DNA from 3 places in the Bacillus sp. PK6-025 genome. Region 3 is predicted to be linked to each of the others. Evidence: riboswitches for the same ligand, from Rfam matches in the RefSeq annotation. Region 3 holds a riboswitch; each other region holds the start of a gene.
The links. Region 3 has a riboswitch for S-adenosylmethionine ahead of M1D67_RS21325 (5-methyltetrahydropteroyltriglutamate--homocysteine S-methyltransferase). Riboswitches for the same ligand answer to the same signal wherever they lie in the genome.
Positions count from the first base shown of each region.

Region 1: it holds a riboswitch for S-adenosylmethionine, as region 3 does, so the genes downstream of both, M1D67_RS06710 (methionine biosynthesis PLP-dependent protein) here and M1D67_RS21325 (5-methyltetrahydropteroyltriglutamate--homocysteine S-methyltransferase) in region 3, are expected to answer to the same signal.
Region 2: it holds a riboswitch for S-adenosylmethionine, as region 3 does, so the genes downstream of both, mtnK (S-methyl-5-thioribose kinase) here and M1D67_RS21325 (5-methyltetrahydropteroyltriglutamate--homocysteine S-methyltransferase) in region 3, are expected to answer to the same signal.

Region 1 covers NZ_CP096509.1:1,320,044-1,324,252, reverse strand. Annotated here, with positions in the region: gene metC (cystathionine beta-lyase) at 1-532, opposite strand, end outside; gene M1D67_RS06710 (methionine biosynthesis PLP-dependent protein) at 522-1,646, opposite strand; SAM riboswitch class I at 1,712-1,828, opposite strand; gene M1D67_RS06705 (helix-turn-helix transcriptional regulator) at 1,956-2,903, shown strand; gene M1D67_RS06700 (DinB family protein) at 2,984-3,472, shown strand; gene M1D67_RS06695 (helix-hairpin-helix domain-containing protein) at 3,484-3,939, shown strand; gene M1D67_RS06690 (esterase family protein) at 4,051-4,209, shown strand, end outside.
Region 2 covers NZ_CP096509.1:1,450,929-1,455,137, forward strand. Annotated here, with positions in the region: gene mtnA (S-methyl-5-thioribose-1-phosphate isomerase) at 1-422, opposite strand, end outside; gene mtnK (S-methyl-5-thioribose kinase) at 428-1,624, opposite strand; SAM riboswitch class I at 1,707-1,850, opposite strand; gene M1D67_RS07390 (carbon-nitrogen family hydrolase) at 1,934-2,713, opposite strand; gene M1D67_RS07395 (pyridoxal phosphate-dependent aminotransferase) at 2,809-3,999, shown strand; SAM riboswitch class I at 4,049-4,148, shown strand.
Region 3 covers NZ_CP096509.1:4,168,661-4,172,869, forward strand. Annotated here, with positions in the region: gene M1D67_RS21310 (LacI family DNA-binding transcriptional regulator) at 1-358, shown strand, start outside; gene M1D67_RS21315 (chorismate--pyruvate lyase family protein) at 555-1,085, shown strand; gene M1D67_RS21320 (DUF3298 and DUF4163 domain-containing protein) at 1,184-1,867, opposite strand; SAM riboswitch class I at 2,186-2,295, shown strand; gene M1D67_RS21325 (5-methyltetrahydropteroyltriglutamate--homocysteine S-methyltransferase) at 2,369-3,499, shown strand; gene M1D67_RS21330 (glycosyltransferase family 39 protein) at 3,843-4,209, shown strand, end outside.

The DNA.
Region 1 (4,209 bases), 1.5 Mb from region 3:
ACGTGTTGTCAAGAAACGTCAGACAGCCGTGCGCCTTGGCAAGCTTGACGACGCCTCTGATATCCGTAATGCCGAGCGTCGGATTTGACGGTGTTTCAAGGTAGATGACTTTTGTATTTTCCTTTATGTTTAAAGCAATTTCATTTAAATCCGTCATATCGACGAAAGTATGTTCAATCCCGAAGCGGCTCAGCACTTCCGTAATCATCCGGTAAGTGCCGCCGTACACATCTTTTGTGACAAGCACGTGATCGCCCTTTGACAAAAGCAGAAAGGCGGTGGAAATCGCGGCCATTCCGGATGAAAAAGCAAATCCCCTCGTCCCTCCCTCAAGCTCGGCTATCGTGTCTTCAAGCGCCGTTCTTGTCGGTGTTCCTGACCGGCTGTAGTCATATTCGCCGAATTTGTCAAAAGAACCTTGATGAAAGGTTGAGGCGTGCTGGATCGGCACGCTGACGGCTCCGGTTGCTCCGTCCGTTTTATTTTGGTTATGAACAAGCCTTGTTTCAAGCGTCCAGTTTTCATGACTCATGCGGAACCGCCTCCCCTTTTACTTTTTCCAGCGCAGCTTTTAGATCCTGCTTTAAATCGGAGACGTGTTCGATTCCGACTGAAAAGCGCAGAAGTCTGTTGCAGACGCCGTTTGCAATTCGGATGTCTTCCGGGATATCCATATGGGTCTGTGTCGCCGGATAGGTGATGAAGCTTTCGACTCCGCCAAGGCTTTCGGCGAAACAGATCGTCTTGAGATTTTTCAGCAACGGATTAACCCATTCTTCCTTTTGAACGCGGAATGACAGCATGCCGCCTTTTCCCGGATAAAGAACATCGGCAATTTCCTCCTGCTCTTCCAAAAAGGCCGCAAGTTCCCGCGCGTTTTCCTGATGCTGTCTCATCCTGAGAGCGAGCGTCTTCATCCCTCTCATTAAGAGCCATGAATCGAACGGCGATAAAACCGCGCCGATGGCGTTTTGGTGCTGGAACATTTCCTCAGACAGCTCTTCGCCTTTTGCAACGACAAGCCCCGCCAAAAGATCGTTATGACCGCCCAAATACTTCGTCGCGCTGTGAATGACAAGATCAGCGCCGAGCTCAATCGGCTTTTGCAGAACCGGTGTATAGAACGTATTGTCGACAATGAGCAGCAAGTCGTGCTCTTTGGCGATTTGCGCGATTTTTTGAATATCAGCTTCCTGCATGAGCGGATTTGTCGGCGTTTCTACAAACAGTGCCTTTGTATTGTTCGTGATTTTCGACTTGATACAGTCTTCGTCTGAAAAATCGTCGTAGAAAAAGCGAAGTCCGTATTTCTTCCATTCGTTTTCAAAAAGGCGGTACGTTCCCCCATATAAATCGGACGAAACGATGAGCTCATCCCCGCTTTGAAACAGAGCCATGATCGTCTGAATGGCAGCCATACCGGAACTGAACGCAAAGCCGCGCGTTCCCCCTTCGAGTTTCGCGATTGCATCTTCAACAAGCTGTCTTGTCGGATTTTTTGTGCGAATGTAATCAAACCCTGTGGATTCCCCGATCCCTTTGTGCCTGTACGCAGAAGAGAAATAAACGGGAGGATTGACAGTTCCCGTTATTTCATCACTGCGGTTGCCGATTTGCGCCAGCGTTGTTTGTACATGTTCAGTCATATGACACCATCCTTTTAAAAATAAAAAACCCCTTCTTCATAAGAAGAAGGGGGATTATGCGCTTCTTCTTATCTTCCAAGCATCTGCTTGCTGGATTTAGCACCTTGGTACACTGACATCGTCAGTGCAGACCGGTTGCTGAGGTTTCAAAGGGCCAGTCCCTCCACCTCTCGTGATAAGAATCTCTTCAATTTTCTGATTGTTCTTTACTTTAACCTAAGTCAAGACATTTTTCAAGGGTCATTTTTAAATCTTTCCTCATATTGAACATGGTATGATGAAACCAAACGACGGAACCGGAGGAATCAGATGCCAAAAACAGAGCGATTAATCGAATTGATGATGACCGTTCATACAAAACGAAAATTTACGGCCGGGGAGCTCGCAGCAGAATTCGGGGTTTCCTACCGCACGATTCTCCGCGATCTGGACGAGCTGAGCGCGCTCGGCGTCCCGATCTATTCTGAAACAGGCGCGAACGGAGGCTATTATTTGCTGAATGAACCTGTGCTTCCGCCGCTCTTTTTTACACAATCAGAGGCGGCGGCTATGTTTTTCGCGTATCAATCTCTGCAGTTTTTCGGATCGCTTCCCTTTGATGCGGAAACGCGGATGGTTTTAAAAAAGTTCTACCGCCACCTTCCCGCGGAAACACAGGAGCGGATTGATGCGATGAAAGACAGAATCGTGTTCTGGAATCCGCATCGTCCAAAAGCCGCCGAACATTTAGAAACGCTTCTTGATGCAGCCATCAATCAATCCGTTTTGACGGTCGTTTATGACGGAACAGACGATTGCGCGGAGAGATCCATCCAGCCCATCGGCTTGTTCAGCTGGAACGGCTTCTGGTACTGTCCGGCCTATTGCTTTAAAAGGCAGGCGTTCAGACTGTTCCGCGCCGACCGCATCCTTCGGGCGGAAAAAGCGGCCAGCCCGCTGGCCCGCCAGCTTCCCTATCCATCGGTTCTCAGCTGGATCAAACATTCGGAGAGCGAGTGCCCTGAACCGGTGCGGCTGCAAGCGGAACTGACACGCAGAGGAGCCAGGCGGGCTGCGGCTGATGTGGACTTATTCAAGATCCTCACCATGCGGGATGACGGGACGGGGGCGATCGATGCAAACCTCCCCAGACCAGAACTTGAGTATTTCGGGGAACTTTTGTGGAACCTCGGCACTGAGGCAACTGTCAAAGAACCCGCAGAAATCAAGCTTCAGCTGAAACGGAAAGCTGCTGACATTTTAGCAAGGTACGACTAACTTTTTTTAAGAATCGTGACAAAGCCTGTCAGGATTAGGTGATACTTTTAGAATAAAGCCAAATGGAAAGGATGAAGCAAATGAAGCAAGTTCAAGCCCTGCGGAGCGATTTGTTCCACGAGATGGAGACGGGCATCCGCTCCACGTGTCATCTTCTGAAAAAAGTGAAGGAATCTGACTGGTCTTACCGGCCCGCCGACCGCATGCGAAGCCTGAAAGAACTGGCAAGCCATCTGACGGCCATCCCAGAAGCCGACATGGCTATCATGCAGGAAAAGGAAGAGGCCGCCATCTCCCGAATTGAAAAGAAGTATAGTGCATTGCAGTCGGCTGACCAAATGGCTGAAGCTATGCAGAAAGGATTCGCCGCTTTTCAAACGTATATGACTTCCCTCTCCGACGAGGAATTTTTGACGAAAAAAACAAAGCCGTTTTACCTTGATGAAGGGATGACCCAAAGCCGCTGGCTGACGGAAACGCTCACCCACGTCTTCCATCACAGGGCCCAGCTGTTTAATTATTTAAAACAGCTCGGCTATGACGTCAACATGTTCGATCTGTATCTTTAAAAGGTGTTCATATGAAGCTGCCTCTGACAAAAAAAGAACGGTCAAACTTAAGGACAGCCAAGGTAAAAATAAAAAACACGGCATATATGGATCTGTCCGTCCTTGCACATACGCTCGGTTCGTCTTTGGAGCGCGCCGCATACATCAAGGCGCTCGCCCAGTTTCAAACCGCTCCTTCCATCGGGCCGAAAATGGCGCAGTGCGCCGTTGACCTGGGCTACTATTCCCTTGGCGACATCAAGCATGAATCAGGTGCGGATTTGATCATCCGCCTCGAAAAACTGAAAGGCTACTGGGAAGATCCTTGTGCAGAAGATGCGCTGCGATGCATCGTCCATTATGCCAACGATCCCGAAAGCGCTAAAAGCTGGTGGGATTTCACAGAGGAAAGAAAAATGTACCGCGAACGCTGCGGATACCCTCCGGATAGACCGTCAACGCCCTGGTACGAAAAAAAACGGACATAAAAAATCACGGCTGCCGAACAGTTCGGCAGCCCTTTTCGCTTCTTTCACAAGAGAATTTCGTGTTAAAATGAATGGAAACGTTCACAAACATTATTTCTGGAGGAATTCATCTTGGCTATGAAAACAGGAGTCATTCAGGAGAAGAAGCTTTTTTCGGAAGAGCTCGGCGAGGAAATGGAGCTTCTCGTCTATTTGCCGTCATCCTTCTCGCCGCTTTACAAATATCATGTGATCATCGCACAGGATGGACATGACTATTTCCGCCTCGGG
Region 2 (4,209 bases), 1.7 Mb from region 3:
TGCCGGCACGTTTCTTCGTCTTCAACCTGGATCTGAATGGCTTCATGGATCAGATTTGTTTTTGCTTCATTGACCGATTTTGCGTCCTCCGCACTTATTACCAGCCGATTGAGAGCCCAGGATAAATTGACGGCTGTCGGCCTTGCCTGATTGAGTTCATCTTTGATTTTTCCGAGTTCCACCAGAAACGCGGAAACCTCAGATGTATTGATGCTTTGTGCGCAAAGGGCGAGTCCGAAGGCGGCTGTAATGCCGATGGCAGGTGCACCCCTCACTTTCAGCGTTTGAATCGCATCATAGACGTCTTCTTTTGTTGTGAGGTGCAGGTATTCCGTCTTTTCGGGAAGCTTTTGCTGGTTCAGAATTTTTACCGATGCTTCTTCCCATTCGACAGAGCGGGGCACCGCAAATTGTTCAGGCATGTCATTCACTCCTTAAGTGCGTTCCGAAACGCTTCAATCAAGTCTTTTGGCGTCCGGAAACCACTGCGTTTTTCTATGAATGCTGCGCCTATTTTAAGGGCGAGCTTTTTTTGGCTGATTCTCCGGGAAAACGGAACGATTGTTTCAAGGTCCGCCACATGGGCAAGGCCGATCGTCCGGCGGATCATTTCGCAGCCGGCAAAGCCTGCTGCGTCTTCAAACGCCTGCTTCAGAACTGATTCAAGGCGTCCTTTCTCATTTTTGCAAGCGTCAAGAGCATCGTTTTCCCATGCTTCGCTGAATGTCCGGCTGAACGTATGCCAGACGGTCTCGACATGGCGGTATAAAGGAGCCCGCCTGTTTTCTTCGCGGGAAAGCGCGTGCAGCAGCAGGTTGGCGATAAACTGTCCAATGTCAAACCCGATCGGGCCGAAAAACGCAAATTCAGGGTCGATGATTTTCGTTTCGGCTTCTTCACTTGCGAAAATGCTGCCTGTATGAAGGTCGCCGTGGATCAGCGTTTCCTCTGCAGACAAAAAGCGCTGTTTCAGTTTTGCCGCTTCAATTTTTAATGCTTCATTGCGCCAAAGATCTTCCGCTTCATCGCGAAGCTCTTCTTCGAAATCGTTTGTCTCATGATCAAAGAAAGGGTCTGTGAACACAAGGCTTTCTGTAATATCGCACAGATCCGGATTCGTAAACTGCTTCACAAGCCGCCCTTTAACTGTTGGGTCAAGTGCATATTCAGACGAGTAAAAATGTGTTTTTCCAAGGAATTCTCCGATGTCTTCCGACAGGTGGGGATAATCCTTCCCGTCAATCAGTCCTTTTCTGGCGATTTCCAAGTGAGAAAGGTCTTCCAATACGGTAACGGCAAGCTCGGTGTCAGAATAGTACACGTTCGGGACAAGGTGCGGGACATGCTCGGCTTGGCGGATCAGCGCACTGCTTTCGATTCTCGCCCTGTCAAGCGACAGCGGCCAGCTTTCGCCGACGACTTTCGCATAAGGCACCGCCTGTTTGATGATCAGCCCTTTTTGCTGCTCTTTGTCATACACGCGGAAGACCAAATTCAAGTTTCCGTCCCCGATCTCCCGGCATGTCAGGGTGCTTTTGCTTGGAAAAAGCCCGAGGCGGACGGCCAGCGCGGCCGCGGAGCTTTCGGTCAAAGTTTCGTATGCTGCGGTTTTCGTTACGGTCATGTGTGATTCCCCCTAAATGTCGTTAACAATAAAAAAGCCTCTTTCTCATCGAGAGAAAGAGGCTGATTTGTCGCGTTCGCCTCTCTTATCTCTCAGAATTCAAAGTCTGATGGAATTAGCACCGTGCCCTAGCGGCGCAGAATTTCGCGCCCCATTTCACAATGGTATTACGGTCGGTTGCTGTTGGGGTCATTAGGCCAGTCCTTCACCCAACTCTCGATAAGAGAAATCAATATAAAATTTTGAAATTTCAGTTCGGTCAGTTGCTGAAAATGTTACCAGCATCTCAGTTTTCTTGTCAACACTTTTTTAATATAAATCTCTGCGAATGTCCTCAAAAACCGGAATTTGCCCCCGCGCTTTTTCAATGTCCCCGAGGTTGATTTCGGTCCTGATGACGGCTTCACCGCTCCCTGCTTCAGCGAGGGTGCGGCCGAGCGGATCAATGATGATGCTGTGGCCCGCAAATTCGTTTGCCGGGTCACTTCCCGCTCGGTTGCAGGCTGCGACAAAGCACTGATTTTCAATCGCTCTGGCTTTTAAAAGGCTTTGCCAGTGATCGAGGCGGGCGAGCGGCCATTCCGCCGATACAAAGATGATGCCCGCACCTTCCTTCGTATGTTTTCTGATCCATTCCGGGAAACGGATGTCGTAGCAGATAAACCCCGCAGCCGGGATCCCTTCAAGCTCGAAGCTCCCGTCGCCTGAGCCCGCTGACAAATAAAGGTGTTCGTCCATCAGCTGGAAAAGGTGAGCTTTGCTGTATTCTTTGATCAAATGTCCGTTTTTGTCTGCGATGTACATGATATTGTACACACCGCTTTTTTTCTTAACGGCGACAGAGCCGCATATGATATGGACACGGTTTGCTTTTGCCGTTTCCTGCAGCCATCTCTTCGTTTGCCTGCCTTCTTCATCTGCGATGGAGCCGAGATTTTTTAAATCATAACCCGTCGTCCACAGCTCGGGAAGGAGAAGAACATCCGCTTTCCGGCTTTCCTGTTCGATCAGCTGCTCCGCTTTTTTAAAATTTTCAGAAGGATTGCCGTATGCGATATCGAATTGCAGACATGAAATTGTCAGCTTCAATCTGGATCACCTCATTTTTTTCTTTACATTTTACATTTAACAATATATGATGATGGACTATCATTTCAAGAATTTTTCAAAAGCGGGTGAATCATATGAAATTTGAGCTTTCAGATGTGCTGAAACAGCTGCCTGAGCAGTTTTTCGCTTCCTTGGTGAAAAAGGTGAATGAAAAAATCGCCGCCGGCCATGATGTGATTAATCTCGGCCAGGGGAATCCCGATCAGCCGACACCTGATCACATCGTTGATACAATGGCGCAAGCCGTTCGCAACCCTAAAAACCATCAGTATTCCTCCTTTCGCGGCAGCCGTTCACTCAAGGAGGCGGCAGCCGCGTTCTATCGAAGGGAATACGGCGTAGAGCTCGATCCCGAACGCGAAGTCGCTGTATTGTTCGGCGGAAAAGCCGGTCTTGTCGAGCTTCCGCAATGTTTGTTAAATCCGGGGGATGCCGTGCTCGTTCCCGATCCCGGCTATCCCGACTACTGGTCGGGCGTTGAGCTGGCAAGAGCGAACATGGAAACGATGCCGCTTACAGCGGGCAATCAGTTTCTGCCTGACTACAGCCGGATTCCGAAGGAAGTGAAAGAAAATGCGAAGCTCATGTATTTAAATTATCCAAACAATCCAACCGGTGCCCAAGCCACGCCTGTTTTTTTCGAAGAGACTGTCCGGTTTGCCAAGTCGAACGGAATTTGCGTCGTCCACGATTTTGCCTACGGTGCGATCGGCTACGACGGCAAGAGGCCTGTCAGCTTTCTCGAAACGGAGGGGGCAAAAGACACAGGAATCGAAATTTACACGCTTTCCAAAACGTATAATATGGCTGGATGGCGGGTCGGGTTTGCAGTTGGCAACGCATCTGTGATCGAAGCGCTGAACCTTTATCAGGACCATATGTATGTCAGCCTTTTTAAAGCGGTCCAAGACGCCGCGGCAGCCGCGCTTCTATCAGACCAAGCGTGTGTCAAGGAGCAAAATGAGCGCTACGAAAAAAGGCGGGATGTATGGATTCGTGCGGTCCGCGAAATCGGTTGGCACGCGGATGCTCCGCAAGGTTCTTTTTTCGCCTGGATGCCTGTCCCTGACGGGTATACATCTGAGGCTTTTTCCGATCTGCTTCTCGAAAAAGCGAATGTCGTCACAGCGCCCGGCATCGGCTTCGGCAAATACGGAGAAGGCTATGTGAGAGTCGGCCTCTTGACAAGCGAAGAGCGGCTCCGGGAAGCGGCTTCGCGCATTGCCAAGCTGAATATATTCAAAAAGACCGGCCACAGTCATTGACAACCGGGAAAAACGATGGGATAATTCAAAATAATTTATAAAATCAATATTCTTATCAAGAGCAGGCAGAGGGACAAGCCCGATGAAGCCCGGCAACCGACTTTTTAAGCACGGTGCTAATTCTTGCAGCTGACGCTGAGAGATAAGGATTCGAACCTGAAATGCGAAACCTCTTTTAGCTAAAGCAGCAAAAGAGGTTTTTTATATGCA
Region 3 (4,209 bases):
GCCGATTACATATGAGGTTCCCTTTCATCAAAATTACCGGGAAATCATCTCAAAACTGTTTGATGAACAGCCTGCGGCTGACGGCATTTTTGCCAGCGATGACCTCATGGCCGCTACAGTCATCACCGAAGCAAAAAAACGCGGAAAAGACATTCCCGGGCTATTAAAGGTGATCGGCTACGACGGAACGGAAGCCGTTCAGTCCATCCTCCCGGAATTGACAACCATCCAGCAGCCGATTGAACTCATTTCCAAGACGGCCATCGAGATTTTGTCCAAAGCCATCGAAGGCGAATTCGATGATTTACCGCTGGAAACCTATTTGCCCGTACAGCTTTTAGAAGGAGAGACGACTTAAATGAATCGCACAAAAAAAGGAGACATTGACGTCTCCTTTTTCCATACATATCCTGATCTATCCAATTGTTAAAAATATAAAATTTACATTACTAACCTAAAATTTAACTTATTTTTCTAGACAAACGCATCTCCACATGATAAATTTAAAGACAAGTTTTCAAAAAATTCTAATTTTGGTACGGGGGTGCCTTTCATTGAGCGTAAGCCACTTTTTTCCTGAAACTCTAGTTGCTATTGTAAAAGACATGTTAACCAAAACCGATGGTTCAACAACCAAAGCGATTGAAACGCTGATCGGTGGCAAAGCCGAAATCGAAGTTTTTCAGCAAAATAATATTGATTATGACAAGCTGTCACCTGAAGAAGCGAGGCTGTTTCAACGCGATGATGACATCTTGTTTAGAACTTCCTCTTTGAAAACGGGCGATGATTATTTATCTTATAATTATGTCTATGTTAAAACAAACTTACTGCCGCCCGCCATCAAACAAGATTTGCAGGCAGAAAGGCTTCCCATCGGGAAAATCATTGCAGAACTGGAGTCAAGGCGTGAAATTTTCAGTACGGGCGACTGCCTGGGAAAACATTTCACACAACTTGTACCTGTTTCAGCAGACCGGACATATGCTTTTAAAAAATATCAGATTATCAGCGGCCGGCAGTGCATGTTCTATGTCTGCGAGCTATTCGATTTAGAAAAAATCTGCGAACGGACTGCGGGCTGAATCATGCCCGTCAGCTGCCACTTCATGAAAAGGCTTCCATAACCTCCCCATTCCTTCTTCCCTCAAAACAAAAACCCCTGCGAAACAGGGGCTGTTATTTATTGATACACCGTTTTCGGCACGGCAACGACCGGATTTCCGGCAGCATAAGGAGCGACATCGTATTGCTGGAAGACGATCGCAATGCCGTCTTTTGTGTAATAAAAAGCCGTGTTTTTACCAAGGACGATGTCTTTCTTCTTCACATCCGGGAAGAAAATGTCGCTGTGTTTTTGAATATAGTCGTAAATGTATGTTTTTGTCTTATCCATTTTCGATTTTGTATTTAAGATATCTGATAAATACACCCGCTTTTTAGAGGCAAGGTCATAGTTGAAAGAGCGGACTGCCGTATTTCCGTGCGCTCCGCCGGAGTAGACGTAATTACTTGTCAGAATGCTCAGCTTTTGGCCGGTCCGGTATTTCACTTCAAAGGACGTTTGATAATCTGTTTGGTATCCGTGCTGTTGGCCGTCTTTCTTGTTTTTTACATAATCTTTGTAGGACTGCTCAATATAACGTTTAAAATCTTTGTTGATCCTATTTTGGAGAGATTTGCTGCTTACATTTGCAACCTGCGGGTATTTCAAAGCCTTAATGTTTTTGTAAGTATGGCTCGTGACCGTCGGCTTTTTTTCATTTGCCGCGTGTGCAGAAGGAAGTGCGGCCGCACCGTACAGCGCAAAAAACAATACCCCTGTTATCAGCATACCTAACGCTTTAAACACTGTTTTTTTGTTCATAAGAACCCTCCTTAATCTGTCATTGTTTATCATACCCATTTTGAAATCAGGTACACATGATAGACCGGTAAACTCGCGAGAAAGTTTCTATTTTCGGAGATAAAAATTGAAAAATATTCTAATTCACCCTGTTCGTTCAGCACCTTGTTGACCATTTGAAAGACTGTCTTGACAAAAAATTCATACGCTGATTCGATACGCCCTCCGGTTTAACCGCAGAAGAAGAAAATGAAAAACCAAATAGTTTTTTTTAACCCATTGACATTTTTATAAAAAGTATTAATATTAAAATTATTAAAAAATTGCATAAAAAGGTTTTCCTTATCAAGAGTGGTGGAGGGACTGGCCCTGTGAAACCCGGCAACCGCTGTCTATGACAGAATGGTGCTAAATCCTTAAGAGCATGTTCGTGCTCTTGAAGATAAGGAGGAGATTGAATATATCAAGCTCTTCCTTATCGGGAAGAGCTTTTTTATGTCTATAAAGAAAGAGGGATGAAGCATGACACAATCAACCGATGTACTGAAGCAAACGCCTGGGAAAAAAATCGGACCGTACAGAGCTGATCAGGTGGGGAGTCTTTTAAGGTCTGCGCCCGTAAAAAAAGCGCGTATTCAAAAAGCGAACGGTGAAATTAGCGCTGAACAACTGCGCGAAGTCGAAAACGAAGAGATCAAGCGCATTGTCGAAAAGCAAAAAGAAATTGGCCTTAAAGCCGTTACTGACGGGGAATTCCGCAGGTCATGGTGGCATTTCGATTTTCTTGAAGGGCTTGACGGCGTAGAAGGATATACAGCGGACAAGGGCATTCAATTTCATAATGTTGAAACGAAGCCGCGCGGAATCAAAGTAACAAGCAAAGTCGATTTTACAAACCATCCGATGCTGGAAGATTATAAATTTCTTCATGATATTGCGGGCACACATACGCCGAAAATGACGATTCCGAGCCCGAATATGCTGTTTTTCAGAGGAAAACTTGGAGAAAGCCCGTACGAGGATCTGGATGAGTTCCATCACGATGTCGCGCAGGCTTACAAAAAAGCGATCCGCGCATTTTACGATGCCGGCTGCCGCTATTTGCAACTGGATGACACGGCCTGGTCGGTATTTTTCTCAGACAAAGGACATGAGCAGATCAAAGCCTTCGGCCGCCAGCCTGATGAACTGCGCCAGTCCTTCGCCAACACGATTAATGAAGCAGTTGAAGGACGCCCGGACGATTTGACGGTCACCATGCACATCTGCCGCGGCAACTTCCAGTCAACATGGGTGGCGGAAGGCGGCTACGATGCGGCTGCAGAAACGATTTTCGACGGACTCAATTTAGACGGACTTTTCCTTGAATTTGATGACGAGCGCTCCGGCGGCTTCGAACCGCTTCGCTATGTCAAACGGAAAGACTTGCAGATCGTCCTCGGCCTGATCACATCAAAATTCGGAGAGCTTGAAAACCCGGATGATATTAAGCGGCGCATCGACGAAGCAGCTCGCTTCGTCGACCTGAACCAATTGTGCCTAAGCCCGCAGTGCGGCTTTGCCTCCACAGAAGAAGGCAATCTCCTGACAGAAGAGCAGCAATGGGAAAAACTGCGCCATGTCGTCGAGATCGCAGAAGACGTATGGAAATAACACCTCATATTTGAGACATGCCTCCTGACGGCATGTCTCAGAATGTTGACAAAATCCCAAAACAGCTTTTTGTTTTGGGATTTTGTCATCCTTTCAGCGTGATTGAAAACCCTTGCAGTCTAGGAAGGCCGAGCATCGGAGCGGAGCGAATGTTGGAATTCGTGAGCACCGACGCGCAGGCCTGACAACGAATGCGGGGGTTTCTCGACACGCTGGAGACATGCCTCCTGACGGCATGTCTCTTTTTTTTTGCCCCTCTATACAATTTAAAATTCCTTCTTGATTTGTTCATAGTTTGATCATATTTGGCTTCTATAATGCTCTTTAGTGAGGTGATCGAACAATGATTAAGAAAAGGAAAATCGATATATTCCTGGTCTTCATTCTTGTATTATCTGCAGCTTTAAACTTGTACGGCATCTGGAATAGTGACACAGACAACGCCTACTATACGGCGGCCGTTGAAAGTATGACCCAAAGTTTTCATAACTTTTTTTACGCATCATTTGATCCAGCAGGCTTTGTAACAGTTGATAAACCGCCGGTTGCACTCTGGATTCAGACACTTTTTGCACTTGTGTTCGGCGTGCACGGCTGGAGCGTCGTTCTTCCTGAAGCGATTGCCGAAGTGATTTCCGTAGCACTGTTGTACTTTATTGTAAAACCTACTTTTGGCAAAACGGCGGCCAGAATTTCAGCTCTTATTATGG